One region of the Lactococcus sp. LG1074 genome, then DNA from elsewhere that is predicted to be linked to it. Evidence: predicted binding sites of a transcription regulator. Region 1 holds the regulator's gene; the other holds the start of a gene.

What was found. Region 1 encodes NrdR, which represses ribonucleotide reductase genes. Its sites were predicted from a motif close to ACACNATATATNGTGT; they were not measured.
Region 2: a site for NrdR is predicted at 15,020-15,035, ahead of nrdD (anaerobic ribonucleoside-triphosphate reductase). Genes of this name have one in related genera too.

Annotation. Positions count from the first base shown of each region.
Region 1 is NZ_CP071293.1:1,361,905-1,378,408, forward strand. It holds gene J0J36_RS06725 (hypothetical protein) at 115-330, opposite strand; gene tkt (transketolase) at 664-2,664, opposite strand; gene J0J36_RS06735 (PTS ascorbate transporter subunit IIC) at 2,794-4,161, opposite strand; gene J0J36_RS06740 (PTS sugar transporter subunit IIB) at 4,214-4,513, opposite strand; gene J0J36_RS06745 (PTS sugar transporter subunit IIA) at 4,515-6,452, opposite strand; gene J0J36_RS06750 (pentapeptide repeat-containing protein) at 6,662-7,282, opposite strand; gene J0J36_RS06755 (nitroreductase family protein) at 7,279-7,995, opposite strand; gene dnaI (primosomal protein DnaI) at 7,988-8,872, opposite strand; gene J0J36_RS06765 (DnaD domain protein) at 8,875-10,038, opposite strand; gene nrdR (transcriptional regulator NrdR) at 10,075-10,524, opposite strand; gene trmB (tRNA (guanosine(46)-N7)-methyltransferase TrmB) at 10,528-11,181, opposite strand; gene J0J36_RS06780 (phosphotransferase family protein) at 11,242-12,021, opposite strand; gene J0J36_RS06785 (Veg family protein) at 12,187-12,450, opposite strand; gene dnaB (replicative DNA helicase) at 12,559-13,935, opposite strand; gene rplI (50S ribosomal protein L9) at 13,937-14,389, opposite strand; gene J0J36_RS06800 (DHH family phosphoesterase) at 14,386-16,353, opposite strand; gene J0J36_RS06805 (HAD family phosphatase) at 16,415-16,504, opposite strand, start outside.
Region 2 is NZ_CP071293.1:1,785,714-1,802,217, forward strand. It holds gene J0J36_RS08915 (sulfite exporter TauE/SafE family protein) at 48-821, shown strand; gene rpsD (30S ribosomal protein S4) at 1,032-1,643, opposite strand; gene J0J36_RS08925 (ISLre2 family transposase) at 2,136-3,455, opposite strand; gene J0J36_RS10620 (ArsC/Spx/MgsR family protein) at 3,740-4,132, opposite strand; partial or broken gene J0J36_RS08935 (IS3 family transposase) at 4,215-5,372, shown strand; gene J0J36_RS08940 (hypothetical protein) at 5,383-6,462, opposite strand; tRNA gene J0J36_RS08945 (tRNA-Pro) at 6,866-6,939, opposite strand; tRNA gene J0J36_RS08950 (tRNA-Arg) at 6,994-7,067, opposite strand; gene J0J36_RS08955 (energy-coupling factor transporter transmembrane protein EcfT) at 7,188-7,991, opposite strand; gene J0J36_RS08960 (energy-coupling factor ABC transporter ATP-binding protein) at 7,993-8,838, opposite strand; gene J0J36_RS08965 (energy-coupling factor ABC transporter ATP-binding protein) at 8,835-9,668, opposite strand; gene J0J36_RS08970 (DUF2325 domain-containing protein) at 9,734-10,228, opposite strand; gene nrdG (anaerobic ribonucleoside-triphosphate reductase activating protein) at 10,225-10,824, opposite strand; gene J0J36_RS08980 (APC family permease) at 11,015-12,460, opposite strand; gene nrdD (anaerobic ribonucleoside-triphosphate reductase) at 12,674-14,914, opposite strand; gene J0J36_RS08990 (cysteine hydrolase family protein) at 15,075-15,587, opposite strand; gene J0J36_RS08995 (APC family permease) at 15,692-16,504, opposite strand, start outside.

The DNA of each region.
Region 1 (16,504 bases):
CCTCACAAGGTAAATAGCTGAGAAAACCTTATATTACCTGCATTTCAGATACTTTCAAGACATTATTATTTTTCTATCAAAAAAATGGATAGTTTTGAAATACCCACTTTTTACTTACTTTATATGTTTCACTTCTTGACGGGTGTGCATCCCATTTAACTCATCCAGCATACTCACAGATACACTGACAAGACCGGGATAATCACTGTTTTCAACTTCAGCTTTATACAATTCTATCTCTTCTGAAGTTTTTCCTTCTTTTTTCATCGCATTTTCTGTATAAGATATTATCGCTTCTGCATTACCCTCTACATCAAAAAGGCTGTACATCATTACGCTCAATAGTCTCTCCTAAAATATAATAGATAAATTTACATACCTCTATTATAGCATTAATTCCAAAGGAAACAACAGCTCACTCCACTCTTTATTTCACAAAAAAAGACCTCTCAAAAGAGAAGTCTTTCGGGCAACTTTCGTTGTGTCAGAACGGTTCACACGCGCTAACAAGTTCTCATGCTTCCTGCACGAACAACCCAATGTTCCAGAACTCCCGTGCTTCAATAATCTACCAAAGTAGAGCATCGACTCATCGCATAAGCTTATTATAACATAATCTGTGAGTCTCCGCGTAACAAAAGCTTTTCACGGCACCATCTGGGATTAGCAGCAATCTTTAGGACAGTTTTCTTTCATTTCTTTATATGTTTTTACAACATTTTCTACTGTAAAGCCATACTCTGGTAAAACAATATTTGCAGGTGCTGAAGCGCCCCATTTATCTACGGTTACAGTGGCTCCAGCTAAACCAATATATTTCGCCCAGCCGAAGCTTGTTCCTGCTTCGACAGCCAAACGGCAGCAGACATTTTTCGGAAGAATTTCTTCTCTATATTCTGCAGATTGTTCGTCAAAGATATTCATTGAAGGCATAGAAACAACACGTACGCCTTTTCCTAATTCTTTTTTAGCTTCAAGCGCAAGTGCTACTTCTGAACCTGTTGCGATGATAATTCCTTCAAGTTCACCTTCTTCTTTGGAGAGAATGTAGGCACCACGATTGAGGCCTTCCTCAGCCAATTGTGCTGTTCCTTCAAGAACTGGCAAGTTTTGACGTGTCAAAACAAGCGCTGTTGGACGTTTTTTGCTTGAAGCTGCACGACGCCATGCGGCAACAACTTCATTACCATCTGCAGGGCGGATCGTATCTAAGTTTGGCATAGAACGTACTGAAGCCAATTGTTCGACAGGTTCATGTGTTGGACCATCTTCACCAACCGCGATTGAATCGTGTGTCCAAACATATGTAACAGGCAATTCTTGCAGTGCAGCCATACGGACAGCAGGAAGCATATAATTACTGAAAACGAAGAATGTACCACCATAAACACGTGTACCGCCATGGAGAGCAATACCGTTCATAATTGCGCCCATCGCAAATTCACGGACACCAAACCAAATGTTACGACCAGCATAGTTATCTGGCATAAAGTCTGTATCATTTTTAGCCATTGTATTGTTTGATGCTGATAAGTCAGCTGAACCACCCCAAAGGTTTGGCATTTGTGCTGACAGTTCTTGGATAGCTTCTTGTGAAGTTACACGTGAAGCTTTGCTTGAACCAAGTTCATGCTTGCTTAATTCAAGTTCAGGTGTTTCATTTTCAAACGCTTTTACATATTGTTCAGCAAGATCTGGATATTTTTCAGCGTAAGCTGTGAACGTATCGTTCCATACTTGTTCCATAGCTTCGCCACGTGTATTCAATGTTTGACGGAAACGCTCAGTAACTTCTTCGGGAACAGTGAATTCTGGATAGTCCCATCCATAAGCTTTCTTCGCAAATTCAATACCTTCTGCACCAAGAGGAGCACCATGTACTGCTGACGTGCCTTGTTTTTCAGCACCATATCCAATAACAGTCTTAACCTCAATAATTGTTGGTTTTTCAGTTTCAGCTTTTGCTTGTTCTACAGCTGCTGCAATTTCAGTCAAATCGTTGCCGTCTTTAACCAAGATATGTTGCCAACCGTAGCTTTCAAAACGCATTTTAATATCATCGATAAATGATTTATCCAAATCACCATCAAGAGAGATATTATTTGAATCATAGAAAAGTACAAGTTTTCCAAGTTTTAACTTACCAGCGAGTGACGCTGCTTCTTGAGAAACACCTTCCATAAGGTCACCATCACCATTTAAGGCATAAGTATAGTGATCCACAATATCAAAATCTGGTTTATTGTAAGTAGCAGCTAAATGTGCTTCGGCCATTGCCATACCAACAGCATTGGCGATACCTTGTCCTAAAGGACCTGTAGTCGCTTCTACACCATCTGTCCAGTCTACTTCAGGATGTCCTGGAGTTTTTGAGCCCCATTGGCGGAAGTTTTTCAAATCATCTATTGATACTTTGTATCCTGCCAAATGTAAAAGACTGTAAAGCATTGCCGAACCGTGTCCTGCAGAAAGCACAAAACGGTCGCGGTTAGACCATTTACGTCCTGTTTGTGGGTTTACATTCAAAAACTTGCTCCAAAGAACATAAGCCATTGGTGCCGCACCCATTGGCAATCCTGGATGTCCAGAGTTTGCTTTTTGGATAGCATCCATTGACAAAGTACGGATTGAATTTACAGCTAACTGATCGGTGTTGTCAAACATATTTTTCTCCATTTAATCTTTTGATAATACATTTTATTATAACATAATTGAAAACGTTTTTTATTTTCATCTTACTAAAAAATCAGATTTCCTGAGCGAAAACTGATTTTTGTAAACATTGACATTGACTTAAGCTTTAGCTTTATCTCTGGCATTTAAGACTGCACTGAGAATCAAAACAATAGCGAGGAAGCCTAAGATAAGAGCGGCAATCGCACCAGATCCCATTTCACCCACTCGGCCAACAATGATACCTGGAATCAGGTAATCTGTATCCGCAAATGTGGCTGAGGCATCTGCTCCGAAGGCCCCCAAAGATGGAATAATGAAAAGGGGTAACCAAGATAAGAGGAGACCATTGGCGATTGCTCCGATTACTGCTCCACGTCGTCCGCCATTGGCATTACCGAATATTGCTGCTGCTGCTCCACAGAAGAAATGCCCGACAACACCCGGAATGATAACCGTTGTTCCCATAACAAGCATCGCAACCATGGATAAACATCCTGTGATAAAGGAAACGAAGAAACCTATCAATACCGCATTTGGTGCGTAAGGAAAGACGATTGGCACATCTAAAGCCGGTTTTGAGTTGGGAACCAGTTTTTGGGCAATCCCTTGGAAGGCCGGTACGATTTCAGCTAAAATCATGCGCACCCCTTGTAGAACAACGACGAAACCAGCTGCAAAAGTTCCTGCTTGAACAAGTGAGAAAATCACAAAGTTTGTACCGTTAGAAAGCTCCGATTCAACATAAGTTGGGCCTGCGGCTATGGCTAAAAGAATGTAGACTGCAGCCATCAGTAAGGAAATGGATACGGTAGAATCTCGCAAAAAGCCCAATGATTTAGGAATATTTAGTTTTTCGGTGGACTTCTCAGGATCGGGATCACCAAAAGTTTTACCGAGCCATCCTGCAAGAGCATAACCGATGTTACCTGTATGTCCCATCGCTACATTATCAGTTCCAGTGATTTTACGCATAAATGGCTGACAAATGGCGGGTGTAACTGTTAAAAGTGTTCCTTCAAAGATACCTCCAAGAAGAATGGTCATCCATGTTTCACCCATTCCGGCAGAAACCAGAATCACGGCTGCCATACAAGAAACGTAGAGCATGGCTTGACCTGTTAAAAAGATGTATTTAAATCGTGTAAAGCGAGCGAGCAGGATATTCACAATCATGCCGACAAGCATAATCAAGGCAGTCGGTGTCCCATACTCCACGAGTGCCAAGGCAACAACACCTTCATTCGTTGGGACAATACCTTTCACATGAAAGGCATGTTGAAACATATCGCCAAAAGGCGCAAGCGCCCCCACCAAGATACCAGCTCCTCCAACCAAGACCAAGAATCCAGCAAAGGTCTTCACTGAGCCCTGAATAACTGCAGTTGCTGGTTTCTTTTGTAAAATCAGTCCAAGCATGGCAATTAATCCAACAAGAAGGGCAGGCGTAGTCGCAACAGAGACAATAAAGTTTAAAACTCCATTCATTTTTTAATTCTCCTAAGTTTATTTTCGATTCTTTTTTAATTACTGTTTTTGCTTAGTTGTGGGCAATCCCTCTTTCATCTAAAACTTTAACCAGTGCTTCACGCGCTGCATCGCGATCAATAATGGAAGTCAAAGGTACAATCTTTTCTTCCGGAATATTAGGCAAAGCTGTTGTTAATGTGGACTCTACAAAGAAATAGTCCGCAGAATCTGGTGTGGCTGATCCAACATCCATATGGTCAAGCTCAAAATCATTCACGTTCAAGCCCATTTCTTGTAAAAGGGCTTGAAGATTCATTTGTACCATAAAGCTTGTTCCTAATCCTGATTGACATACACATGCGATTTTCATATTATTCTCCTTCTTTTTCTGCAAAAATTTGTTCTAGTTCTGCTACTGTTTCTACAGTCAGCATTTTATTGAGTTCATCTTTATTTGATAATATTTGTGTTAGTGTGGATAATGCGCGAAGATGCGTTTCATTATCAATTGCTGCGAGGACAATGAAGATTTTTATCTCGTGTTTGGGATCATCTTGAAGATATACCGGTTGTTCACATCTAAGAAATGACATCCCAAGTTTTTTCACCCCATCTTCAGGACGTGCATGAGGAAGAGCAATACCCATTCCTAAATCAATATAAGGGCCGAACTCCTCTACACGGTTAATGATAGCGGAAATATACGTGGGCTCGATTTCACCTTGATTCAGTAAAGGCTGTGCTGCAAGCTCAATTGCACTTTTCCAGTCAAGTTTTTCATCTGTAAAACAAATTTTTTCTTTAGTTAATAAATCTGAAAGCATTACACCTAATGCCTCACTTTCTGTCTTTTTATTGTTAAGCTTGCGGTCAATAACCCGCGTCAATTGCTTCTTGGTCGCATTACTTTTAATGTCGACATAAGGTTCAATAGCACGTAAGATGGCTTTAGCATCTGGTTTATAAAAACCAGGCAAATCAAAATCTTGTGCAATACGATTGTAAAGTCTTGTCTCTTCTTCACTGTCTGGGATAGCTGACATAACATAGAGCTTTTTATCAGTCATTACAGGTACTGTCGAAAAAATAATATCATAAGAAAAAGCAGGAATATTGTCCAAATCAGAGACAGCTGTACTCAGAATAAAAGTCATGCTTGGAAACATATTTTCCAATCGTTTACGCATGATTAAACTCGAACTTATACCATTTACACATAAGACAATCGCGCGAAAACTTTGTGTATACTTTTTCTTATAAATTTCTCCACCAAAGAGAATGACAAAGTAGGCGCGTTCTGCTTCGGAAATTTCACCACAAGCTTCGCGTAATGGCGCTAAAGCAAGGCCCATTAACTCAAACAGAGAGGAATAATCTGTTTTTATTTTGTCCAAAAGAACATTCTCTATTTCGAAGTGATATTTCAAACGAAAATAGGCAGGGACCAGATGGGCACGTAAGGCAGCAAAGGTTTTTGTAAAATCTTCAAACTGAACTGCTGCAAGTTTCATTACATTTTCCATAATCTCAAAGCCAATACGATAAAGAAAATCAAAACCAGACCTTTCAAAGCTACCATCACTCATGCCAATTAACAATGCTTCAACTTCCAGTACATCTTCCTGGAATATATTTGTTTCTCCAAGATGTGATTGAAGTAAGGCAAGGTATATCAACATCGGAATATACCGACTATGGATAACCTGAATACATAATTCAGCAATTAATCGACTGATTTGCTGTCCTACTTGGTAAATAAAGAGTGGATTTTTATGATTGAGATGCTTCGACAAAACATAATAATCACTCTCTTCATGAAGTTCTTGTAAAAAACGCCAGCTCGTCTTACGTAATTCTTTCGATGCACCTTCAAGGTAAAAGCCTAACCTCCGTGAGTATTCTAGACGTATGTTTTCGCTATCCAGCTGCTGACGCAACTTTTTGATATCAGACAAGACGGTATTGCGACTCACATTTAAAAGCGACTGGAAATCACTAATGGCTAATGCTGAACGTTTAGAAAAGCAAAGTAAATAAATCAGGTATTGACGTTTTTCTTCACTCAATGTTCGTCCATATTCTGCCATATTAAAGCGAATTTCTTCGAAATTTTCTGGTTTTTCAGGAATTGCTAACACATTATTGGTAAATTCTAGTGGTCTTTGAGATTTATCTTGCAATGTTCGATTTAATTCGACGAGTTGTCTCTGAAATTCCTGACTTTTAAGTCCAGTAACCTCAAGGATTTTATCAAGTTTCCAAAAACGTCTTTCTGAAAACAGTAGGATATCTAAGTTATAACTAAGCATCTTTTTTCCTCACAATTAAATTATAGCCTAATTTTTGCTTCGAAATTAAGCTGTTCGGTCCAAAACAAGAAAACGTTTTCTTTTGTGATTGGACTCTTCTTAAAAAATTTTTTTAATTTAAAAACCGCTTCGGTTTAAAGCGATTTTTAAATTAAACGATCAATTTTGATAAACTCTTTTAAAATAAAAAGTCTTGAATCTCCCAAGACTTAGACAATTTCAATCCCATGTAAAGCAGCAAAAAACGCTGCTTGACTTAAGTTGACTTTAATGTTTTTAGCCAGCTCGGGACTCACATCGAGGCGCTCAAAAGTGTTACTTGAAAAATCAATCCCTGATAAGGAAGTTTCCCAGAAATTCGTAAGCTCCAAGTCGTTCCCTTCAAAACGCACATGCTTGAATTGACTGGCAATAAAAAGACTTTCTTTCATCATATTGTCTGCAAAAAGCACATTTTTCAAACGAGCACTTGAAAAATTAACGTAATTAAGCAAACAATCCTGAAACTGGACATCCTGCAAAAAGGCATTGGTGAATTCGGTACCGAGCAATTTACAATCTTTAAAAATGCAACGGTAAAAACCAAATTTAGAAAAGACAAGGTTAGAAAAATCACACTTTTCAAAAATACAATCTGTAAACTCTAAATCAGCAGTTACCTCTAACTCAAAATTGATATTTTGTAGACGACAGCCACTGAAAAGTTGGCGATACTCTAAATAGATTTCTTGATTTTTCAACTCTACTTGGTAGGCTTCGTTGTCTTCAAGGGTAGTAAAATCGACAACTTCTAACGCCGCAGGAAGCTTGGGTGAAAGAATTTTCTTCATAAAAGTCCTTTTTCTTTAAGATTCTCTGTTGAAGCTTTGAGTTCCGGTTGTCCCCATTGCTCAACCATTCTACTCGACCAAGTGGAATTTAGACGCCGTGATCCAGCATAATCCTCTTGAACTTTATCATAGAGGCGCAGCACTTCTTCATCTTGTGGAATATACTTCTCAGGAAATACAACAGCTTCATAAGGTAATCTCGGTTTTACTGGATTTACACGTGCAGGCTTGCCAAGAGCCACAGCAAAAATCGGATAAGTATAATCAGGCAAACTTAATATCTCAGAAATTTCTCGTGCTTGATCACGAATCAAGCCCACCATTACACCACCATAGCCAAGAGATTGAGCAGCAAGCAATGTATTTTGACCGGCTACTGCCGCATCAACTGAAGTAATAAGGAGCGATTCTACACCTTCTGGTTGAAACTCACCACCGTTCATTTCGACTGCTGTTTTGGCTCGGTTAAGGTCTCCCACAAAAACCAAAAAAGCAGCACAATTTTTAATGGCTTTTTGGGGCTGTTGGGCAAAAATTGCATCTTTTTGTTCTTGGGATTGCACAAGAACCACCGAATAAGATTGGAAATTTTTCCAGTTTGGTGCTGCCCGTCCCGCATCAATAATCGTTTTTAATACATGTTCTGGTATTTTTTCATCCGTAAAATTACGTACAGAACTGTGTTGCATCATCAGATCAATTGTCTCATTCATGTCGACGATTTACTCCTTCTAAACGAACTTCAGACGCTAAATACTTCACACGCTCCATCACGCGTTTTGCTGGCCAGATTTCATCCGCTTTTTTAGTTTCCGCCAAATGTAGCTCAAGCTCTATCATATTCAAGTTTGAGGTGAAAAATGTCGGAAGATTTTCTTGCATACGATGCTGTAAAATAACTTGAAGAATGCTGTCACGCACCCAAGCATTATTGAGTTCGGCACCAATATCGTCTAAGACCAATACTTCAACTTTTTTAATTTCATTGACCCAATGTTTGGCATTGTCAAAATCGAGGTCAGAAATAAAGGTGGGATAGTGTAATAAAGTAGTGGAAACGCCTTTTTTTGAAAGCTCATTTGCCATAGCGGCCATAATAAAGGATTTTCCTACGCCAAAATCGCCATAAATATAAAGCCCTTTTTCTTGAGGAAAGTTGTCGATAAAGTTTTCTACTTTCCGGAACAAGTCAAATTGATTTTGATTGTCTGTGAAGACATCCGCATAAAAATCAATGTGCTTCATTTCTTTAGGTAAACCAATGATTTGAACACGACGCAATTGATTGCTCACTTCTTGACGGCGGGCTAATTCTGCTGTCGTTTGATAAGAAACATCTGCGTAACCATGGTTCATAATCAAGACAGGCTCATAGCCATCAGCTGCTCTTTTTTCATGTTCTTCGAATTTTTTTCGCTCTTTAACAAATTCATAAAACTTTGAATAGCTCCGCTGTACTTCATCTTCAGTCATTTGATTTTCAGAAATAAAAGCTTGAACTTGTTCATTTTTCATCACTTCAGCGACGAGCTTGTCAAAATTTCCACGTACATCTGGGCGCTTACTCAAAAGTTCTCCAATTGATTCCATGCTCAATTCTCCTTCTTGTCCTTACGACGGGAAGCTTTATATTGCTCGAACTTGGCAATATCTTCTGCACTGGTCGTATTTACGTAGCTGGCATTGGACCATTGTGGTGCTTTTTTGACCAGCTTGCCTGAGTTTTTAGAATTTTTATTGCTTTTTTGCTTTTGTTCCGCTTGCTGCTGACGTTCCAGTATTCTTTTTACTGCTGTTTCAGCATTATATACTTTATGGCGCAGCCAATCATTTGCCAGAGTATTAACAAATCGAGCATTGAGACTCGCATTCCCTTGTTGAATCAAGACATAGTGTATCAAAATATTTTGTACTTGATCTGTAATATTTTGCTTGTCTAAATTATTCAAAATCTTAAGTTCTTCTTGCGAAGCAAAACCACCAGCTTGTTGTTTAAGCTTGTTTAAAAAATCACGCGGGGACACTTCTTTACTGATGACAATCAAATCCTGAAAGCCTTTAGGAAATTCCGATAAGGCAGGCAAAGGCTCAGATTTGCCGGCAAGCATTCTTGTTAAGTTGGCTGTATTCAAAGTCTTGTCAGCATTGGCAGTTTGTTCGGCTGCTTTAAATAATTCATACCAGTTGAGATCAAACTTTTCAGCCAAGCCATACAGGGTCAAGATATCCTGATTTTCATTTGCAAAAGTCAGATGCTGGTTTTCCATAATACTCTTAAAAGAGTTCAAATCAAATTTTTCTGTTTGAACGACTGTATGTGTCGGCTCAAACTTAACAGAATAAACTTCATGGAACTTTTTCGTAATTTCTAAAGCATCAGGTTCATGTTTTTTTGCCAAAGCTTTAACTTTATTTTCACCAATGCGTGAAACCAATAACTGCTTATAAAATTCGTCTGCTAAAAATTCTTCAAAAGTTAAAGGACTTTTTATCTCCATAAGATAACCCGGTTGTTGGTCAAATACCCGCACGAGCCCAATCCCTGAAAGTTTTTCTAAAGCTTCAATAAAAGGATGGAGTCCAAAATCAAGATACTCTAAAAAATGAGAAATCTTGCCCGTCGAAAAAACGCGCAAGAGTTGATAAAGTCCAAAAGCATCTCGCCCAATAATAGGCAAATAAAGTAGCGAAAAAGTATCGGCATCAAAGCTGATTTTTCCTCGATTTAGAATAGAAAATGAATCGCCTGGTCTCATAGTTCATCCTTTTATTTCTCTTTTTTTTTAGAACCGTTAGTCTTTTTTCGTTATCTTTTTAAGCAAATCTTCGATTTCACTCACATCTTTGAAGGAACGGTACACACTTGCAAAACGAACATAGGTAATATCATCCAAATCCATTAATTCTTCCATAACAAATTCGCCAATAACTTCGGTACGTACTTCATTTTTCTCTAAGCGGCGTACTCTTTGTTCGACACGATCAACCAATTTTTCAATGGATTCACTCGTCACCGGTCGCTTACGAGCACTGCGCACTATTCCTGTGATAATTTTATCACGATTGAAAACTTCACGGGTTTCGTCACGTTTTATGACCAAAAGTGGCATTTCTTCAATCCGTTCAAAAGTCGTGAAACGATTTCCACAATTTTCACATTCACGGCGACGGCGAATCATATTATCAGCTTGACGTGAATCTACTACGCGTGACGATTCAGATTGACATTTTGGGCATCTCATAGCTTAACCTCTCTTTGGGAATTTTGCTTCTAAACGGTAAATCACTTGCCCCTTGCTTGAGAATTTTGCTTCATACTCTGTCATTACATTGACTTTGGCAAATTCTTCATCTGCGTGCAAGTCTAACCAGACTTTTTCTAAAATCATACCATATTGACTCATGCTTGCCAATGAATATTCAAATAGACCGCGGTTATCTGTTTTAAAGTGGACTTGGCCTTCTGGTGGCAAGATTTGTTCATAAGTTTCTAAGAATGACTTATAAGTTAAACGGCGTTTTTCATGACGGGTTTTTGGCCACGGATCGCTAAAGTTCAGATAAACACGTGAAACTTCAGCATCCTCGAAATATTCTGTTAAAGCTGCGCCATCAACCAGCATCATTTGCACATTAGGTAGATTTGCTTCCAAAGCTTTGTCTAAAGCGTGAGATAAAACGGATAGTTGCATATCAATCGCAATATAATTAATCTCTGGGTTTTGAGCAGCCATACCTGTGATAAAGCCGCCTTTTCCACAACCCACTTCAATATGTATGGGATGATCATTTCCAAAACGCTCTGCCCAACGTCCTTTAAAGTCTGCTGGATTTTCAACAACTACATGTGCGTTACTTTCTAAGTGTTCCGCAGCGCCTTTACGATTTCTTACGCGCATTTTTTCTCCTATTTATTGAAAAAATAAGAAGGCAAGCCTCCTATTTTTATTTTCTAAGTTTTAAAATAAACGGCAAAAATTCTGAAAACGCGCAATTTCTTGTTCTGTTTCCTTAATCTGCTCTCTTGCCATATATTCTGAAATCTGACGTAGAAAAGAAAGTTTTCCATACCAGATTAATTCATGTTCTATATTTTTATTTTTAGCTGTTTTATAGCCTGCTTGATGGAGCCACTCTTCCCAGTTTTCTGGTTTTATATAGTGTGTTAGAACATGTGCTATATCCACTAAAGGACTGCTTAAAAGGACCGTATCCCAATCAACGAGATAGACTTTGTCACTTTCGTCATCAACCAACCAGTTTTTATGATTCACATCACCATGAACAACTGTAATCTCCTCCTCTTTTAACTCCGGAAGATTTTCTGAGAGTTCCACAACGACATTTGAGAGAAAGCCATTGGTTTCAAAGATTGAACTTTTACTCAGTACTTGTTTCAAAAGATCAGCTGGAAGCATGACTTCGTTATCTAACTTTTTACAGGCTTCAATAAGCTTTTCGCTTTGATGCAAATGCCGCAAAATTTCGCCAATACGGGAATCATTCATTTCATAAGGTTTCAACGTATGGCCATTAATCCAAGGTTGAGCAGCTAACATGTCACCTTCTGCTGTACGCTTCGTCCATAAGACTTGTGGCGTAATACCTTCAAGATACACACTTGTCAAAAAGGGGCTACAATTTTTTTTAATGAAAACACGCTTATTGTCGCTTTCGCCAACAAAAGCATTCCCTGAACCACCTTTGACAGGCATCATTGATAGGCTTGAAGATGTCATATTTACTCCTTTCTTTGGATTTTTTATATTTTTTTGCTTTGAAAAGTTTTTCCAGTGAAGATTCGTGCCACGAACAGCAACGCCACCCAGAAGCTTTTGTCTAGAGTTTTACGCATCAAATCGTGCTATAGAAAACTTCACAAATAGATTACATCAATAAACAAATTATTTATTTGGATAGTGAATCAAAATTGTTTGAGTCAAAATGTCAGCATATTGATAAGACTCTGTTGTTTTTGGGCCACGTGCTGGAATATTTTCAATTACAAAGTGTGTGGCATAAGTCTCAATCAAGTTGACTTTATGACGATTTTCACGTTTACGTCCAAATTGTGATGTAATTTCAATGGTTTGACCAACATGTTCTTCAACTTGTTTTCTGATATCTACAATTTTTCCTACTTCTTGGCTTTGATTTTGGTTATCCATTTTACTCTCCAATTTTTCTCTAGAAATGCAAAGACAGGCGTTTTCCGCCTAGCTTACCATTATAAATTTTAAATCTTATCCATTATAACACGAATACCCCTAGAAATGCTAGTCTTCATATCTGTTATCAATACTAGCAAATTTGTTGTATTCTTTCAGGAAGAGTAACTCGACAGTTCCCCGACTTCCTGAACGGTTTTTTTCAATAATAACTTCTACTTTATTGTCTACTTCTGGGACATCGTTAAAGCCCTCATCATCATCGTCAGCCCCGGCACGGTCATAATAATCATCCCGATAAAGGAAGGCGACAATATCCGCATCTTGCTCGATTGACCCAGATTCACGAATGTCTGACAAGACAGGTCGTTTATCCTGACGTTGTTCTACTCCACGTGAAAGCTGACTCAAAGCAATGACAGGAACCTTTAACTCTTTAGCCAGGATCTTCAACTGACGTGAAATTTCGGAGACTTCTTGTTGGCGGTTTTCTCGTCCTGTGCCCGAAATCAACTGCAAATAGTCAATCACGATAAGACCAAGATTGCCTGTTTCCTGTGCGAGTTTACGAGAACGTGCCCGTATCTCTGTAATCTTAATCCCTGGAGTATCATCAATGTAGATACTTGCTTTCGAAAGTGTCCCCATAGCAATAAAATATTGGTTCCACTCTTCGTCATTAAGCTGACCAGTACGTAAGTTATGGGATTCAATTGTTCCTTCCGCTGCAAGCATCCGGTTAACAAGGCTTTCCGCACCCATTTCCAATGAAAAGATAGCGACAGTTTTATCTTGTTTGGTCCCAATATTCTGCGCAATATTTAAAGCAAAGGCTGTCTTACCCACGGCTGGACGTGCAGCAAGAATAATAAGTTCCTCCTCATGGAGACCTGTTGTCATAGCATCCAAGGCCGGATAGCCAGTCGCGATGCCGGTAATCGTTGATTTTTGTTTAGCTCGTTCTTCCAGATCGTCGAGATTCATTGACAAGACGTCTGAAATCCGACGAAAGCTTGATGTATTACGTCCTTGTTGCACATCAATCAATGACTTTTCAGCTTCTGCAAGAACATCCTCGGCGGGATCTTCCTGACTGTAAGCTTTTTCTACACTCTGTGTTAACTTATTAATCAGCTGACGGAGCAAAGATTTTTCGGCAACGATTTTCGCATAATAAGAAGCATTAGCTGCCGTTGGGGTTGCAGTGGCAAGCTCAGCAATATAAGCGATGCCCCCGATAGTCTCTAAGTCATTTTGGTTTTCCAAAAGCGAGCGGACAGTTAACACATCAATCGCTTCACGATTGTCCGACAAGTGCTCCATAGCACGGAAAATAATTTTGTGTGCGTTTTTGTAAAAGTCATCCGTAGAAAGAAATTCTTTTACTTCAATCAAGCGGTCACTATCAAGGAAAATAGCCCCCAAAACGGCTTGTTCGGCGGCTAAATCTTGTGGTGGTGCTTTGATAATATCAATATCAGGCATGTTATCTCTCGCTTACTTTGACCTTGACTGTAGCAGTAACATCACGGTGCAATTTGATTGGAACATCTTTAATTCCAAGCGCTTGAATCTTATTGATCAATTGAATTTTACGTTTGTCCACTTTGACATCCAATTGACTTTGAAGTGCTTTCGCGATATCTGCTTTATCCACGGCACCGAAGGTGTGACCTGTTGTTCCCACTTTCATCTTGATTTCAACCATTACATCATCTTGCTCAAGACGTTCTTTCAATGCTTTAGCTGCTGCGAGCTCCTCAGCTTCTTCTTTTTCTTTAGCTTTTGTTTTACCTTGAAGTTCTGCCACAGCAGCACTTGTTGCAACTTTTGCTAAATTTTTCTTAAGGAGAAAGTTATTTGCATAACCTGTGGGTACTTCTTTGATTTCGCCTTTTTTTCCTTGTCCTTTTACATCTGCTAAAAATACTACTTTCATTGTTCGTTCTCTCTTTCCTTAATTAATGCGATGAGATCATGTTTGACTTCATCGATATTTCGTTCGTAAATTTGTGTGGCAGCGGCATTAAAGTGTCCGCCCCCTCCCATGGCTTCCATAATCGTTTGGACGTTATAATCTTTGAATGAACGCGCCGAGATAGAAATATAACCATTTTGGTGATTTGTAATCGAGAATGCCGCTTGAACATCTGCCATATCAAGCAAAGTGTCTGCGGCTTTGGCAGTCGCAACATTATCATATTTTTGGTCAGGTTTACCTAAGGCAACCACAACTCCTGGCGCAACATATTCAGAGTTAAGAATAATTTCATTAATTTTTTTATATTTTTCAAACTTAGTGGCCAATATTCCTTTAATCAGGTTATTGTCAGCACCTTGCGAGCGAAGATAAGCAGCCACTTCAAACGTACGGGAAGTTGTTGCTTTGGTGAAATGCTTCGTATCCAGCTCAATCCCAGCTAGCGCAATACTCGCATCAGTTACCGTCATTTTCGAGTTATATTCATGGAATTGTAAAAGTTCGACTGCTAACTCACTGGCTGAACTTGCGCTTGATTCAATATAAGAAAGCAAGGCATGCTCAGGGAAATCATCATCTCGACGATGATGATCAATAACAACCAGTTTACTAAAGGACTTATAGAAATCAAGACTGAGTGTTTGTGTCGTCTTCGAGTGGTCAACCATGATCAGTAAGGAATTTTCCGTTTTCATATCAAAAGCTGTTTCAAGTTTAATAATATGTGCGAAACCTTCTTCAGTTTCATTTACTAGATCAATGGCCCGGCTCACCTCTGGCATCAATTGTTCAGGATCATAGACCACATAGGCTTCTTTTCCCGACATGTTGACAAAATTTTTCATCGTAATTGCCGCCCCTAGGGCATCCATATCTGGGAAACGATGACCTACGATAAAGACATCTTCACTTTCACTGATGATCGTTTGCAATGCTGTTGAAATAGCACGCGCACGCGTTCTTGATTTTTGAGTACGGCTTTCAGAATTACCACCGAAATAAATTGTTTTGGCTTGCGGCGTATTCTCCCGAAGAACTGCTTGGTCCCCACCACGCACTAAAGCTAACTCAAGGTTGTTAAGGGAGGTTTTCCCGATACTTGGGAAATCATTCCAGCCATAGGATACACCCACAGATAATGTGAGGGGAATCTTGCTTTCAGCTGAATTTTTCCGGAAATCTTTCAGTAAAGAAAACTTATCCTCAATCATTCGGTTCAAAATGCCGTAATCACAAAAGAAATAGTAACGGCTGCTTGAGACACGGCGCAAATATACACCGTATTTGCTTGCAAAACTTTCCAAATTGCTGGCAATCAAACTATTAACCTTGGTCCGTTCACTGTCCGCAATCAAATCTGTGACATCATCATAGTTATCAACCGAAATGCTTCCAATAACAGCACGGCTTTCCTGCAAGCTCTCACGACTGTTAGCTTCAGAAGTGGCATCAGCTAAATAAATAAGATTTTTTTCGTCATCTAAGGTTATAAAATATTTTTTCTTCTCAATCGTGAAAAATTGATTTCTTTCTTCATGATACTTTTGAATAATTGCCTTAACTTCTTCTTTATCAAGGACACGATCATCCCCATGATAAATCAAATCGATAAAGGGGTTGAACCATTCCGGCTCATAGGTCTCTTTATTGTAGCGGATGACACCGATAGGCATATTGTCTAAGGTTGCATTGAGTGAGTTTTCTGCTTCATCATTTATTTTTCTGATAAATTCAACTCTTCTTAAACGATAATTTCGAGCTTGAAGTAAGATGCCGACTGTGATAAGGATGTTCATCAAAAAAAGATAGAACACAGCCATCATTCGTGAGCCCGAAAAGATAAGCAAAAAACTTTCCAGGGCTTGCACGATAACCATGACTAACACAATTGTTATTGGTGAAAACCTCTGTACACTTTTCATTTCCTTCTCCTTTTATGCGTCTATTTACACATTGGCTATATTTTTTAAATGCGCAAAGCTGTCAGTTTGCTGAAAAGCTTTCTAGTTTTTCTTTAACAGCCGTGAGATTGGAAAACCATGCATCTGCTGCGGACTGATTCATTCCAAAACG
Region 2 (16,504 bases), 420 kb from region 1:
AACGAAATTAATTTTCGTTTGGTGTTTTTTTATGTTATACTGTTCGTATGAATATTTTACAATTTTTTCTCTATCCTTTTATCATTATCATAGCAAATGTGATTGGAGCAATCAGTGGCATGGGTGGTGGATTAATCATCAAACCCCTGCTGTCCCTACTTGGATTTCACTCACTGCCTGAAATCGTATTTTATTCTAGCGTGGCTGTCCTTGTTATGGCACTTTCTTCAACAGCGCGCCAAATTAAAAACGGCATCAAAATTAACGCTCGAAATGTTACTTTTTTGTCTATCGGTTCCGTGTTAGGCGGAATGCTCGGACAGCGGGTTTTGCAATTTTCTTTTAAAATTATTGGAAATGAAAATACAGGTCAACTCCAAGCTTTCCTACTAATTATTTTATTATCTGGCGTTTTACTCTTAGGACGATTAAACATTCAGTTTAATAAACAACTCAATACTCTTTATTTCTTATGTGGACTGTCTCTTGGAACCATATCTGTATTTCTAGGAATTGGGGGAGGTCCTTTCAATGTCGCTCTTCTTTTACTGATTTTCCCTCTAAAAATCAAAGAAGCAACGACCTACTCTATCGTTTCTATTTTGTTCTCACAAGTTTCAAATTTAGCTACAACTTTAATTTTTTCGAATGTATTTGCATATGATTTAAACATCTTATGGGTAATCATTCCTGCTGCATTTATTGGAGGACATCTTGGCGCATTACTTAGTGGAAAACTTAGTGATCGGAGTATTAACAGACTCTTTAATATCGTAGTTATCATGATAATGCTTATTACTCTAATACCAGTATTGTTTTAATAGCTCTATCAATTTCAGTATAATTAGGAATACTATTTCATAGCTAGACTAATTTAATTTTTCCTTTCCATATCAGTTCGATAAAAACACTGACAAACAGTGTTTTTTATTTTCATTAAGTATAACTGAACCTAAAGTTTATGAAGTAAATCTTAAACAAAAAAACTCTAAGTCAATCTGACTTAGAGTTATAACTCGTGTGAAACGAGATTACATCATTTTGTTGTAGAATTCGACGATAAGTGCTTCGTTGATTTCTGTGTTGATTTCATCGCGTTCTGGAAGACGAACGAGTGAACCTTCAAGTTTATCAGCATCGAATGATACGAAGTTTGGACGTCCTTTAGTTGCTTCAACAGCTTCAAGGATTGCAGGAACTTTCATAGATTTTTCACGAACTGAAATAACTTGACCAGGTGCTACGCGGTATGATGGAATATCAACGCGTTTACCATCAACGAGGATGTGACCGTGGTTTACGAATTGACGTGCTTGACGACGTGTAGTTGCAAGACCAAGACGGAATACAACGTTATCCAAACGTTGTTCAAGCAAAGTCATGAAGTTGAAACCAAGAGTTCCTTCTTTAACACGTGTAGCTGCTACAAACAAGTTACGGAATTGACGTTCAGAAACACCGTAAGTGAAACGGAGTTTTTGTTTTTCAGCCAATTGCAAACCGTATTCAGAAAGTTTTGAACGGTTGTTAGGGCCGTGTTGACCAGGTACGTAGTTACGACGTGCAAGTTCTTTACCAGAACCTGTAAGTGAGATGCCGAGACGGCGTGATTGTTTCCAAGATGGACCAGTATAACGTGACATGTTAATGTCTCCTTCAAATTTTTTTGAAGAATATTGACAGCCTCGAATTCGTGCATTTCACTTTCGCCTTACAGCTTCGGTTACTTCGTAACAAGGGAAATGTTGACGAGTTTTCTAGCTGACTGCTATATTCAACTTTACTATTTTAGCAAAATTATTAAAAACTGTCAACATGACAAGTGAATCAGTACGTGTCTATATTTTTCGTGCTCAAAAAAATATCAAAGTTTCTCTAACTAGAACAGAAAAAGACTGAAATCTGCTTTCTCCCTCGCAAATTTCAGCCTTGATTTTTTACTTCTTTTGGTGTAAAATAATCAAAGTCGATTATCGCAAGTGCAGTTTGCTTTAATCACGTGCCTCGAGTTGTCCGCTCGGGGCTTTTTTTCTTGATTTATTCTATACCTTAATTATACTAAAGTGCACACAAAAATGCAACCTTTTTAAGTACAAAGGCTGTTTTTTTATTACTTTTTTCTCTTTATGGATCGCTTAAAAATACCTTGCTCGTCCTGATTTATTGGCTTGCTTCACCTGTCTTATTCCAGATGAGCGATCTCCCCTTTTGAGAAAGTGTTGAACACTTAAACGTTCTAAATCTTTATATTTTTTATACTTTTCTCGCCAGTCTCCAAAGAAAAGATCATGAAGTTTACCTTCCGCTTTATCAAGAATCATTTGTCCCATGATAAGTGCACCCTCCACGGACCAATGTCGTGCTTGTTTTTTCATACGATATGACAGTTTCGTATGGTTACTTTCCATGATACCAATACCGGCAGAAGACAAACCACGGCTTTCTGGAGATTTCGTATAGGCAAAATTTCTTAATAACTTTCGAGAAAATGTCACAAAACTTTCCCCAAAGGATTCCTCTTTTTCAGGAATAAGTGCAGAGGCTCTATTCAATATCTCTTTTACGGCTTTCTTATCATGTTGTGCGATAGCCTGAAAAAGCCCTTCCTCAAAAGTTAAAGGAAAAGGTTTCATCATTTTTGAAATTTCTTTTCGAAGATGGTATTTGTCCCAAAAATGAACATGTTGGCAAGAAAAGGTTTTAACGATTTCATCAAACACATAAGGAGTATAGCCATGTCCCATATCTGAATTGGTAATGAGGAGTGTATCCTTTGTGATTTCATAATGATTGTACAGATAATCCATCACTTTTTCTCTGGCCGCTTTATTGCTGGTTGACCATATTTCATGGTGATGAACCGTTTTCTGACGCTTCCCATATTCTTTTTCAAGTCCCTCATGGATAAGAAAGTGTGAAAAATCTGTTTTCTTTTTCTTATCATTGGCTTCTGGGGTACTTAAAAGAAGACCGTCACCTTCTATATAAAGTACTTTAACCTCCTTCTTGATAAATTCTTCTTCGTCAAAAAAGCGATAATCTTCACGTTCTTTATAAAGTTGAGTCGCTAGTTTACGAGCCTTACACACCGTATCTTTACTGATATCCAGCTGAAGAAGTTCTTTGAAATGCGCAGCGGCTTTTCTACACGTTAAATCAACAGCTGTAACAGCTATTTTGTAAAGGAGTTCTTTAGAGTATCGGCTATAAGGCTCTAAACCAAGATATTCATCCACAGGATAACGGCGTTTTCCTTTTTTAACATAGCACCTTCTCACAAGGACAACTTCTCCAAAAGTGAACATGACACGCCGCTCTGCCGTTTCCTTATAAAACCAACCTTCTTTTTCTAATAGAGCCCCCTGTTCACGATCAACTTGTTTCATCTTTTTGATAAACTTTTGAATATACAGTTCTCTTATTTCTATTTGAAAAGTTTCTTCGCTAAATGACATTGTAATTCTCATTTCTAAAAATAATATCCCTATTATTATAGGCAGGAGATTTTTTTCATCAAAAAATTTTTGTTTCGCTTTTAATTTTTCATCTCTTCTTATAAGTTTTTATTTTTGTTAGTGTTTTTATTTTAGTAAAGGACAGATTTCCGACCGCTGGAAAACCCGAAGAGCGGAATTTCAGTCCTTCGGGTACCGAAAAACGGATTTCCGTTCTTCGGACAACAAAAAAGCAAAGTGCAGATTTTTGACCCACACTTTGCTTTTTTATCATCAAATACAAATTATTCCAATAGTACACTTTTCAATTTCATTCTGCGATAGCTTTGGGGAATAAATTGGCGTATCTCGTCGTCATTAAATCCTATCATTAATCTATGCGTATCAAAAATAAGGGGAAGTCGTAATAATTCTCGATGTTCTAAAAGAAAGGAAAGAGCTTCATTAAAACTCAATGCCTTACATTTTCTCAACAACTCCTCAGTCTGAGTATTCATTCTGATATTATTTTTCAAAATATCTGAAAAACCCTTTTCAGATAGAGACAGAATTTGAGAAAGGTCTTCTTTAGACAACTCTTTTATTTTTTTCATCTGGACTTCAATTCCAGTTTCTTCAAACCATCTCTTCGCTCGTTTACTCGATATATCACTTGTTCCATAATACAGAGTAATCATGACTTGGAGCTATACTATAAAAGTGGACAGAAAATTGTGTGTTATAATCTGTCTATTAAGACACAAAAATGAAAGGACTTTTATGTCAGGTTTTAAACGTTACGACGAGGAATTTAAGCAATCTCTCGTTAATCTCTACCAAACAGGTAAAACTCAATCCGAACTCTGTAAAGACTATGGTGTCTCCCCTTCTGCACTTGCAAAATGGATCAAGCAGTACTCTCAAGTTCGTCTTGAAGATAATACGGTCTTGACTGCTAAACAGATTCAAGAATTACAAAAAAGGAATGCCCAACTCGAAGAAGAAAATCTTATCTTAAAAAAAGCAAGTGCCATATTCATGCAAAACTCCAAGTGAGATTAAAAGCAGTCTATAGACTCCGATTTGAACACACGACAGTTATGCTCTGTCGTGTTTTACATGTCAATCGTTCCACCTACTATAACTTCATAAACAAGAAGCCCTCAAAACGTGAAATAGAAAATCAACGCTTGAGAAAATTACTCCTTGAGATTTATATGAAAGCCAAGAAAAGAATTGGAACGAGAGCTTTTAAAATCATTCTCCTGCGTGATTATGGCGTTAATATTTCTGAGGGGCGTATCTTAAGACTTCTCAAGTCTATGACACTCCCTAAAATGTCAACGATTAAACCTAGAGTTAAATCAAAACACTCTCCTGCATTTTCTTCTGATAATCTCCTTAAACAAGAATTTAATCCTAAGTCCCCGAATCAAGTATGGACAACTGATTTCACTTATATTTCTATAGGACATAGACGGCATGTTTATCTCTGCGCCATCCTTGACCTCTACTCTAGAAAATGTATTGCTTGGAAAGTAAGTGACAGGATTGATGCTAAACTTGCCTGTGACACATTAGGGATGGCTATAAATAAGAGGAAGCCTAAGGAACCAATCATTTTTCATTCGGATCAAGGTAGCCAATTTAAATCAGCTTCCTTTAGAAAAATATTAGATGAGCATCAATTGCTTGCTTCTTACTCCAAACCTGGATATCCTTATGATAATGCTGTCACTGAGGCCTTTTTCAAGTACCTCAAACAACGGGAAATAAACAGAAGAACTTATCACTCCATTCAAGAAGTTCAACTCTCTTGCTTTGAATACATCGAACAGTTTTATAACAACTATAATCCTCATTCCGCAAACAATGGTTTAACTCCAAATCAGAAAGAAGAAAACTATTTTAAGAAAATATAGCTCATTTTGTGTCTAAATATTTGACATTAGTCCAAGTTATCTTCACTTATTTTTTTAGGCACTTCACTATTAAAGGTGATATTGGAGGCTTGATACATAATCCTTGCTAAATCTAGGTGTATTACGACTAACATCATCAGAAAAATAAGTTTTATCGCTGTTGGCAATATGTTGATAAATAACTTTTCTCCTTTATTTTTACTCTCTTTTTTTCTCCGACCTAACTTTTCCACGACATAAACCAGCATCATCAACCAAATATAACTAAAGGATAGGAGTAGTCCAACATTTATCATAAAATTAACACAATAGATGCGTGAAATGCTTCCTAATAAATAGGTAAGTAAAGCAATGGATACAAAAATACAAGTTGCATACCCCTTGCCGATAAAGTTATTTATACTCGCTACGATAGAATAGCCATTTTGTCGTAAAATATGAATTTTTTTATGAACTGAAAAAATCCAAAAACTCAACATCACCGTAAAAAAGGTTATGCCAATCTTTAAATAGCTTGAAATATTGTAAATGTCCCTACCCGATGATAATTCATAACTTTCACTTTTTTCAAAATCTGCAAAATCTTTGTAAGTATAGTTCTCATCAAAAGCTTTGTTATAAGTATTTTTAATCTGCTCTACCGTATCTTTATATTTGTTTTTATCCTCTGTTTTTATAAAAACTTGCCACTCAAATTCATTTTTATTTTTTAAATTATCTATACCGTCTATAGTTAAGACTGATTTACTCAATGGAGGGCTGTACACGCTTTTTTGATGCGTCTGAGGTACATACAAGGTTATCTCTGCTTTTTCTAGGAACTTAAAATTGATCCCTTCTTTGATAAAGTACCCTTGGTCTACAACTTTATAGAGTGTAAATAATCCCTCCTGTTTTGAAATTTTTTCTATAATATCAATCGCGCTGTCGTTCTCTTTTTTATTCGTTATTTTTTTAGGTTTTTTTACAGGAGAATAACTATCCGTATATCTAAAAAAGTCTGTCACTTTATCTCTTGAATATTGCTCTACCTGAAAAATAAACATTCCAAATAAAATGCTGAGTAGAAGAATAGCAAGATTAAATTTTAAAATTCTTTTTTTCAAAAAAGCCTCATTTCAGTTAGTACTTTTATTCTCAAGGTCTGTTTTCTACTATTTTTTGATCTGTTCTGCAATGTTGACTTCACATCCTCCTATTCACAATAAATTTTATTCATGGCACACTATTATCCGTAAAAAAATATGAAATATAACAAAAAAAATCAAAAAAACTTTTTAACTGCTACTTCTAGAATTGCAATACTTCTTGATATCTCCTATTTGCTTTATTCTATATAGCACGCCCTGATACTAGAGTGACAATATTAATACCAAATCAAAGCAAAACAAAAAATAGACTCTAAAGAATCTATTCTTTAACTCACTAACTCCAACCACAATACAGGCTCAGTTTTCATTTCCAACAAAAAAACTCATCTACGAAAGATGAGTTAGGGTTAGTCGGTAATCGGGAAGACAGGATTCGAACCTGCGACACCTTGGTCCCAAACCAAGTACTCTACCAAGCTGAGCTACTTCCCGAAGGTATGAAAATTTTTTACAATAATAAAACGGGCAAGCCCGAATTAATTATTATGCACCCGGCAGGATTCGAACCTGCAACCGCCTGATTCGTAGTCAGGTACTCTATCCAGTTGAGCCACGGGTGCGTTTTTTAACTACTTGATTATTATAGCAAATCAAATTTGCGAATGCAAGAATAAACTCATAATTAAACAAAAAAAAACCGAAATTATTCAGTTTTTTTATTCTAAAAGTAGCTGTGCGAATTAACGACTAAAGGTATTCCATGACAGTAAGAGAGCAGCCAATATAAAAATACTCAGTAATAAAATAAAATCATTTTTCGACCATTTGAGCTGACGATATTTACTGCGCCCATCGCCTCCTTGATAGCCTCGTGACTCCATGGCAACTGCTAAATCTTCTGCACGGCGGAAGCTCGAAACAAAGAGCGGAATCAATATCGGGATAATCGAGCGGACTTTTTGCAAGAGATTCCCTTCACCAAAATCCATACCTCTTGCCTTTTGGGCATTCATAATCATGGTTGTATCGTCCATCAATGTTGGAATAAAGCGAAGTGAAATCGAAAGCATAAGTCCTAATTCATGTACCGGTACCTTGATTTTCTTCAAAGGTGCTAAACCAGTTTCAATACCATCTGCCAAGGTTAGCGGCGGCGTGGTCAATGTGAGTACTGTTGACATAAAGATAATTAACACAAAGCGGAAGAAAATATAGAGTGCGTTAATTAAGCTCTCTGTTGATATTTTCAATATCCAAAATTGAAAAATAATATGTTCTCCAGGTGTAAACAGCATCTGAAAAATAACTGTAAATAAAATCAAGCCAATCATCGGTCTTAGACCTTTAAGGAAATAAGAAATAGAAATTCCTGATAAAAGGACACCAGCAAAAGTGTAAAGAATTAAGAGTAAATAGCCTAACCAGTCATGTGCAAAGAAAATCACGATAACAAAAATAAACATGACTAAAAGTTTGCTTCGAGGATCCAGACGATGAATCAGCGAATTTCCAGGGATGTAACGTCCCATAAGCATATTTTGCATTCTACTTTTTCGCCTCCTTCAGCATTTGAATCAACTCTTGACGTTTGATAGGCAAGCGGTCAAAGACCACACCTCGCTGCTCTAACTTGACAGCAAATTCTGTTGTTTTAGGTACACCAAGCTCATGCTGCATCAAAAATTCAACATTTTGAAAAACGTCTTGAGGACTACCTGATGAAATAACACGTCCTTTTTCTAAGAGATATACCTTGTCTGCATATTCGGCCACGTCATCCATATTATGTGTGACCAAAACAACTGTCTGTCCTTCTTGATGCAGGTGACTAAAGAGCTCCATCATCTCGATACGGGCTTTGGGATCCAATCCAGCAGTGGGTTCATCAAGAACTAAAACTTTAGGTTCCATTGCTAAAATTCCCGCAATGGCAACACGGCGCATTTGTCCACCTGATAATTCAAAAGGCGATTTTTCAAAGTTTTTTTCTGCTAGACCGACAAGCTCGAGCTTTTCACGCGCAATTTTAAGCGCCTCTTCTTGCGAAACACCAAAGTTTTGTGGACCAAAAGCAACATCTTTCAAAACCGTTTCTTCAAAAAGCTGACTTTCTGGAAACTGGAAAACAACCCCCACCTTTTTACGTGCTGGCTTGATTTCTTTTTGTTTACTGCTGGCCTGAATGACAATATCATCAATATTGACCTTACCTTCTGTAGGTTGCAACAGGCCATTAAGATGTTGTAATAGTGTTGATTTCCCTGAACCTGTATGGCCAATAAGGGCAGTATAACTTCCTTCTGCCACCTCTAAATTGATGTCAAAGAGCGCTCGACTCGCAAAGGGAGTATTCGGTTGGTAAGTGAAATTTACCTTATCAAATTTAATCATTTTCTCAGTCTTTCTGCTAAGAGTTCTGCCAGTTCTTCTTCATTTAAATATTTTTCTGGCAAGTTAAAGTCCGCTCGTAAATCCTCGGCTAAGTTCGATGTGAAAGGCATATCTAAACCAATATTAATCATATCCTCACCAGAACCAAAAAGTTCCTCTGGCTTGGCGGATTTGATAATTTTACCCGCACGCATGACCAATACACGATCAGACAGGGTAGCTTCATCAAGGTCATGAGTAATCGAGAGCACTGTAAGATTATATTCTGCCTTAATTTCACGGATAACGCGCATGATTTCAGCACGTCCTGTCGGATCAAGCATGGAAGTTGCCTCATCAAGAATAATAATTTCTGGACGCAATGCGATAATCCCTGCAATAGCAACACGCTGTTTTTGTCCACCAGATAATCGTGCAGGTTCCTTGCCTTTAAACTCTAGCATATTGACTTGTTTTAAAGCCTGGTCCACACGCAAAATCATCTCTTCACGAGGAATACCCTGATTTTCCATTCCAAATGCGACGTCGTCCTCAACAGTTGCTCCAACAAATTGATTGTCAGGGTTTTGGAAAACCATTCCTATTTTTTGACGAAGTGCCCAAACGTTCTCCGAACTTAAAATTTGTCCGTCAATTTTTATATTTCCAGATACATTTTCAAGTAAACCGTCAATAGCACGAGCTGTGGTTGACTTTCCTGAACCATTTTGACCAATGATAGAAACCCACTCTCCTGCTTGGACAGCAAAAGATACCCCATCTAAAGTGGGCGCTTCTTGATCTTCTTCATATTTGAAAGTTAGATTTTCTACTTCGAGGATTTTATTCATAAAACTAATTATACCAAATGACTTGCATTTTCGCTATCTCTCATTTTTGCAAAAAAGCCCTGATGTCAGGGCTTAAACATTTTTGCAAAATCAACTTCCTCTTCAGTAACTTTGAAGTCCTTCAGAGCCGATTTTAAGGCAAGATTTTTTGCTTTCTTGGGTAGCTGGTACTTTTCTTCAGAATTGTTCGTAGAAGGATTAGCCAACTTTTGTTGCGGACTTTTTTTTCTTGGCATTTTTGGCTTCATAGTTTTTTCGGACAACTTTATTTCCGGAAAGGCAAGCTTAAGCTTTTCAATAATCTTTTCTACACCGAAATTACTGCCTATCCAGAAAGGTGTATCACTCGCTTTTGCTGCTTCTTTTGCAAATCGAACTGAAGCATGAGCGACATTGAGGTTCCGAATCATCACAAAGTCAGCTTGCGCCACTAATTGGTCAATTTCGGAACGCCTAGGTTTTTTCTTGTCAAAACCGAGAAAGCCAATTTCTACAGCTGCTAGTCCTTCACGTAAGTCATGCCAATAGCCTGATTCACAAATTACTAACACAGTTTTCATATTAGCTTTTCCTTATGAATTTGTTCTACAGCTGCTTTACCGTCATTAAGTTTTTCCCAGATGACTACTCGATGCTCAGCGAGGGATTTTTTCACATCAATAATTCGTTGATTTGAAGAGCCTCTAAATTGGAGCAATAAGTTTTTCTTACTGAGTTTAAAGCGACCGTCAACAAGTATATCAATATTTCGCAAAAGCTCAAGTTTGGTTTCATCCTCTTGTAGAAGCTCTTCCCAAGTATAACCCGTCCAAGACCAAATATCCTTTTCAGGAAGTTCTGCGCGTATACGTTTGACCAGCGGTAAAGCAACGCCAGTATTGAGGAAAGGCTCACCACCAAGTAATGTCAATCCCTGAACATAAGACTGGCTCAAGTCAGCCATGATTCTTTCTTCTAATTCTTTTGTATATGGACTACCGTAACGGAAATTCCAAGTTGCTTGATTATAGCATCCTTCGCAGTGGAATTTACAGCCGGATAAGTAAAGCGAGCAACGTACACCTTCACCATCAACAAAATTGAAAGGCTTATAATCTGAAACATAGCCCTGTTCCAAATCCGCAGCAAGCCACTCTTGTGGTTTTGGATTATTCATCTGCCATTACTCCTATCTCTATTTTATCTAAAATTTCACAATTCATCCTCTTAATCACAATGAAGAGGATATCATGCAGACAAGCCTGATAAAGCTTGACGTTCCTCATTAGACCCTTTAGGGCAATGAGAGTAGCGTATCAAAAAATGAGCAATTTCTTCCGAAACTACTCATTCTATTATACTACTTTTTAGACTAAATCATTTGATTTTTTTTGCTCACGACGCGCAATAAATGGAAGGAGCATCCCTAAAAGAATCAAGACAACTGGTGTCAAAATGTTCGAAGTCAATTGGAACCACCAAGCCGAAGGGTCGGCAGCAAAATCTACTTTTGGTACCATACCAAGGACACATGCTACTAAAGTGAACAAGAAACACCAGATACCAGCAAACATCGCCAAGCGTTTTTGCTTGATAAATTTGTATTCAGAAGTAAAGTGTTTAATCGCACGATTAAGCATGATAAAGGCGAAGAATACCCACATGTAGCGCATTGGCATCACCACTGAGTTTAAGTTTGTCAGCCATTTGACCAATTCGTTCATGTTTCCTATTCCAAGCAAAGGCATCAAAATAACGATACTTACCAAAATTCCTGTCAATACGAAACCATTGATCAGTGTTCCTTTGGCAGTCGTTTTACGTAGCCAAGCTGGAACAAATTGTGCATCTGCATCCGCAAGCAAAATACGCAATGGCGCATCTATTGAAAAGGCAAGCGCAGCAATTTGACCGATACCTTGTGTAAAGGCATAAACATACATCAGGCTATTGCCAATACCATAGTGTTCGCCAAGCATTTGAAAGGCAGCATAGGCACCATTGGCCATGAGGTCATCAGGCAAGTTACCACTTGTAAAGAGCATACCCATCGCAACTGAGCCAAGAACGGCACAGACACCGACCATTGCAGCAAGCATAAACATTGCTTTTGGAAACTCACGTGCAGGACTCTTCATTTGGTTGACATAAGGTGAAATTTTTTCTGCCCCACCAACCGCAAAGACTAGCATAGAGATTGTTGTGAAGTAACTGAAGTCAAATTTAGGGATATACGTGTTGATATTTCCCATATCTGGTGTTGCGATTGCAAAGTCTTTTGCAATAAAAGGAACGCTGACAGCCATCACGATAAAGAGCAAGCTCATGACAAACATTGCTGTTCCTGCAAGTCCCCCAATAACTTTAAGCGTGTTTAAACCTTTTGTTGCAAGCCAGAGGAAGAGAAGGAAAATAATCAATGAAATGATGGCAACCATCGGAACAGACATCAAACTTACAAGCTGTCCATCTCCACGACCAATCCAACCAAAGGCAATCAAAATTGCTTGAGGTTTTTGGGCCAGATAAGGGATATGCACAACCCAATATGTCCAGGCTGCATAGTAGGCAAGACGTTTTGTTGAAGTTTGTTCAACCCACGAACTTACGCCTCCTTTACTGTCTTTAAAAGTTGAGCCTAACTGCCCAACAATAAGTGCATAAGGTACAAAGTAAAGCGCCAAAATCAAAATCCATGAGGTAACAACTGTGATCCCTTGCTGGGCGAAGTTATTGACCACATTTCCCATGCCCCAAACCATGTTGAAGGCGATAAATGCGACGGTAAACCATCTAATTTTTTTAGTGTCCATATTACTCCTTAAAATTTTTTATCACTCTGCGGACAAGACAAAGTAATTTTTTACGCGCCTTTTACAAATGTAAAAAAGCGGTTGCATTAAAATTATAAAATAAAACTTAAACACTGTCAATATTATTCTTGAATTTTCACTAAAATTTTAAATTTGTCCCTGCTTTTTTATCTTTTCATAAAAAAAAATGAATCCTAAGATTCACTTTTTACTTTATTTTACAAACTTGCTCTTTGCATGATCTACAGCTTCACTGTCAATGCTCTCGCCATCTTCAAGAACACCTACAGAGCCATTCATATGTTTGACACGCGCTGATATTTCTTTATGACGGCCATGAACCATAGGGCGAGCTTGAGGGTTACCTAGGTACCCACATGTTCGTTTTACCACATCACATGTTTGTGGGTTAGCATTGTCACATTGGGGACATTTAAAGCCACGCTCAGTCGCAGTAAAGTCTCCTTCGAAACCACACTCATAACAATGGTCAATCGGTGCATTTGTTCCCAAATAGCCGATACGATCATAAGCAAAGTCCCAAACGGCTTCAAGTGCACGAGGATTTTGTTGAATCATTGGATATTCCGCATAGTGGATAAAACCTCCGTTGGCATAAACGGGATAATCTTTTTCAAATTCCAATTTTTCAAATGGAGTTGGATTTTTACGCACATCATAATGGAAGCTGTTCGTATAGTAATCTTTATCGGTGATATCCGCAACAGAACCAAATTTCTCCTTATCCATACGACAGAAACGGTCTGTCAGACTTTCACTTGGTGTAGAGTAAACAGAAAAATGATAACCGGTTTCTTTACTCCAGTCTTTACAATCTTGGTTCATACGTTTTACGATTTCCAAAGTAAAGTCTTTTGCTTCCTTGTTATTTTCCCACGTTGGTCCATAGAAACTTGTTGCAACTTCATAAAGGCCGATATAGCCAAGGGAAACTGTTGCACGTTCATTTTTATAAAGCTCATCGACTGAATCTTCAGCTTTCAAGCGACCCAAGGCCCCATTCATAAAGAGTATAGGGGCATTTTTGGGTTGGGCTTCTTTTGTACGGTTAACACGGAAAACCAAAGCATCCTTAGCAATGGCAATGCGTTCATTAAAAATTTCCCAGAACTTTTCTTTATCGCCTGCCGCTTCAAGTGCAATACGTGGAAGGTTTACCGTTACTACTCCGAGGTTATTACGGCCCGCAGTTACTTCGTTGCCCTTTTCATCTTTCCAACCATGAAGGAAGCTACGGCATCCCATACTTGCTTTAAATGAACCTGTTAACTCGACAATCTTGTCATAAGACAAGATATCTGGATACATACGCTTTGTGGCACACTCTAGTGCCAAGTTTTTAATGTCATAGTTTGGCGTACCGACTTCAAGATTCAAACCACGCTTCAAGGTGAAAATTAATTTAGGGAAAATAGCTGTACGATGCTCTTTTCCTAAACCTCCGATACGGACTTTCAGGATAGCTTTTTGGATTTCACGTGCATACCAGTCTTCTCCTAAACCAAAACCAACTGTAACAAAAGGTGTTTGCCCATTTGAAGTAAAAAGCGTATTGATTTCATATTCCAAAGATTGCATCGCATCATAGATATCTTTTTTAGTTTTTGCTTGAGCATAGGCTTCACGTTTTTCCGGTTGCTCAATCCACTCTTCCGCATCTTTTAAATGCTTCGCATAGTTTAATTTTGCATAAGGTGCTAAAATTTCATCAGCACGGTCAAATGAACAGCCGCCGTATTGTGAGCTAGCTACATTTGCAATAATTTGTGAAGCTTGAGCAGTTGCTGTTTGAATGGACTTAGGTGAATCTACTTGAGCATTCCCTAATTTAAAGCCATTTTCAAACATATTTTTAAAGTCAATCAAACAACAATTTGACATCGTTGTGAAGGGAGAATAATCTAAGTCATGATAATGAATTTCCCCTTTTTGGTGGGCATTCGCTACATGAGGAGGGAGCATCTTTAAACCAATGGCTTTAGAAACAGCACCTGCAGTTAAATCACGCTGTGTATTGAAAACATCGCTATCCTTGTTGGCATTCTCATTGACAACCGTTTGGTCCTTGTTGATCAATTTTTCGATGGTAAAGTTAATGTCTGTTGCCTTACTTCTTTCAAGATCACGTTGTGTGCGATAAGTTGTGTAAACTTCCGCCCACTTTGTTTCACCAAGTTCCATCAACAGATGTTCCACAATACTTTGAATTTCATAAATCTTAACATTATCCGTAAAACGTGTGAATATTTCGTGCACTACACGATCGCAGATTTCTGCTATACGCTCCTCTGAAGCCGGAGGTACTATTTCGTCCCCAGCTTTTTGCAACGCCTCAAAAATTTTGCTGCTGTCAAACTTTACGGAGCGACCATCACGCTTAATCACACTGATTTCTCGATCTGTTACAACAGTGCTTTCCTCAACCATTTTCATTGTTTCGTTCCCCCATTTTTTAATTCCTTGTGCTTCTATTCTATCAAATAAATTTTCCTTTTTCCACTATATCTAGTATCATTTTTTATGAAAACAAAAGAAAGCACACTATATATAGTGTTGAGGCCAAAAAATAAAAAAAGAGCTATTTTTGCTCTTTTTAGTCATTAATCACATTAATTTGACAAGATTTCATTGTTTCTAAAGCTGCACGATGACTTTCTGGAGTTACACCCGCACAACATGAGGCATCAACAGTAATTTTTACTTCTGGAGCAAATGACTTAATCAATAAAGCATTTGAAACCACACATATATCCGTACAGATACCAATGAGTTCCACTTGCTCCACATTCTCATTGCGGATATATTCTGCAAGCTCTACTGAACCAAAGATATTTTTTTCGAACACACGTTGAAAGCCAACTTGTGCTTCCTTACGTATTTCCCAACCCTGAGTACCTTTTTGACAGTGAATTACTGGCAAGTTTTGTCCTTCTTGAGTTGTTAGGTAATCTTCAAAGTGTGTATCTTGTGTAGCAAGTCGTTCATTTTCAGCGTAAGACACCAACTTCTCGATAACCTTTGGAACAATGGCTTGCGCTTCTTTTGTGCCCAAAGAACCATCTATAAAATCATTTTGAAAGTCAATCAATACCAGTAATTTTTTCATAAGCAAATTATAGCAAATTTACTTTAAAAAGCAAATGCTGATAAAAAATAAGCTCTCCTTCCAGCTCCAAAAGAAAAACTCCGTACTCGGAGTTTTTTTCTATATTAACGATGGTACTTCTTGTCTAGATGGTTGTATACAGGAAGACCAATTAAAGTAAAGACAACACCAACCAAGGCTGGAACTTGGTTACTCATATAGTCTGAACTAATCAAGGTCATGACTAAGATGAAGACACCACCAATGATTGCAATAATTGGAATAACTGGATAAAGTGGTACTTTATATGGACGGACTAATTCTGGTTCGCGCTTACGTAAGATAAAGACCGTTATGAAAACCATAGTGTAGAAAATCCAAATTACAAAGACCAACATATTTGTTAAGAAGTCAAAAGCATCGCTTGAAAGCATTGTTACAACTAACATGATTGCTGCAATTGCAACTTGCAGAATACCTGAGTTTACGGGCACGCCGCTCGCTGAAAGCTTTTTAAACGTTCTCCAGAAAGGGAAAGATTTCTCTGTTGCCAAAGCGTATGATGCACGCATTCCTGTCATTGAATAACCATTAATTGTACCGTAAACAGAAATTAAGATACCAATTGTGACAAGTTTACCTCCCATACCACCAAAAATTGTATTGGCAACAATAGCAGGGAGATTCGGATCATTTTCCATCAAGGTTGGAATACCTAAAGTACGAATATAAGCTGCATTGATAAAGACATATACAAACATGATAGCAACAATACCAAGAATAATCGCACGAGGCAAATGTTTAGCAGGGTTTTTCATTTCACCGGCAATATTACCAGCATAAATCCAACCGTCATAGGCAAACATAGTTGCTAAAAGACCTGAACCAATTGCAGACGCCAAGGATAAGTTTTCTCCTGCTGTAATAGGAAACAATTG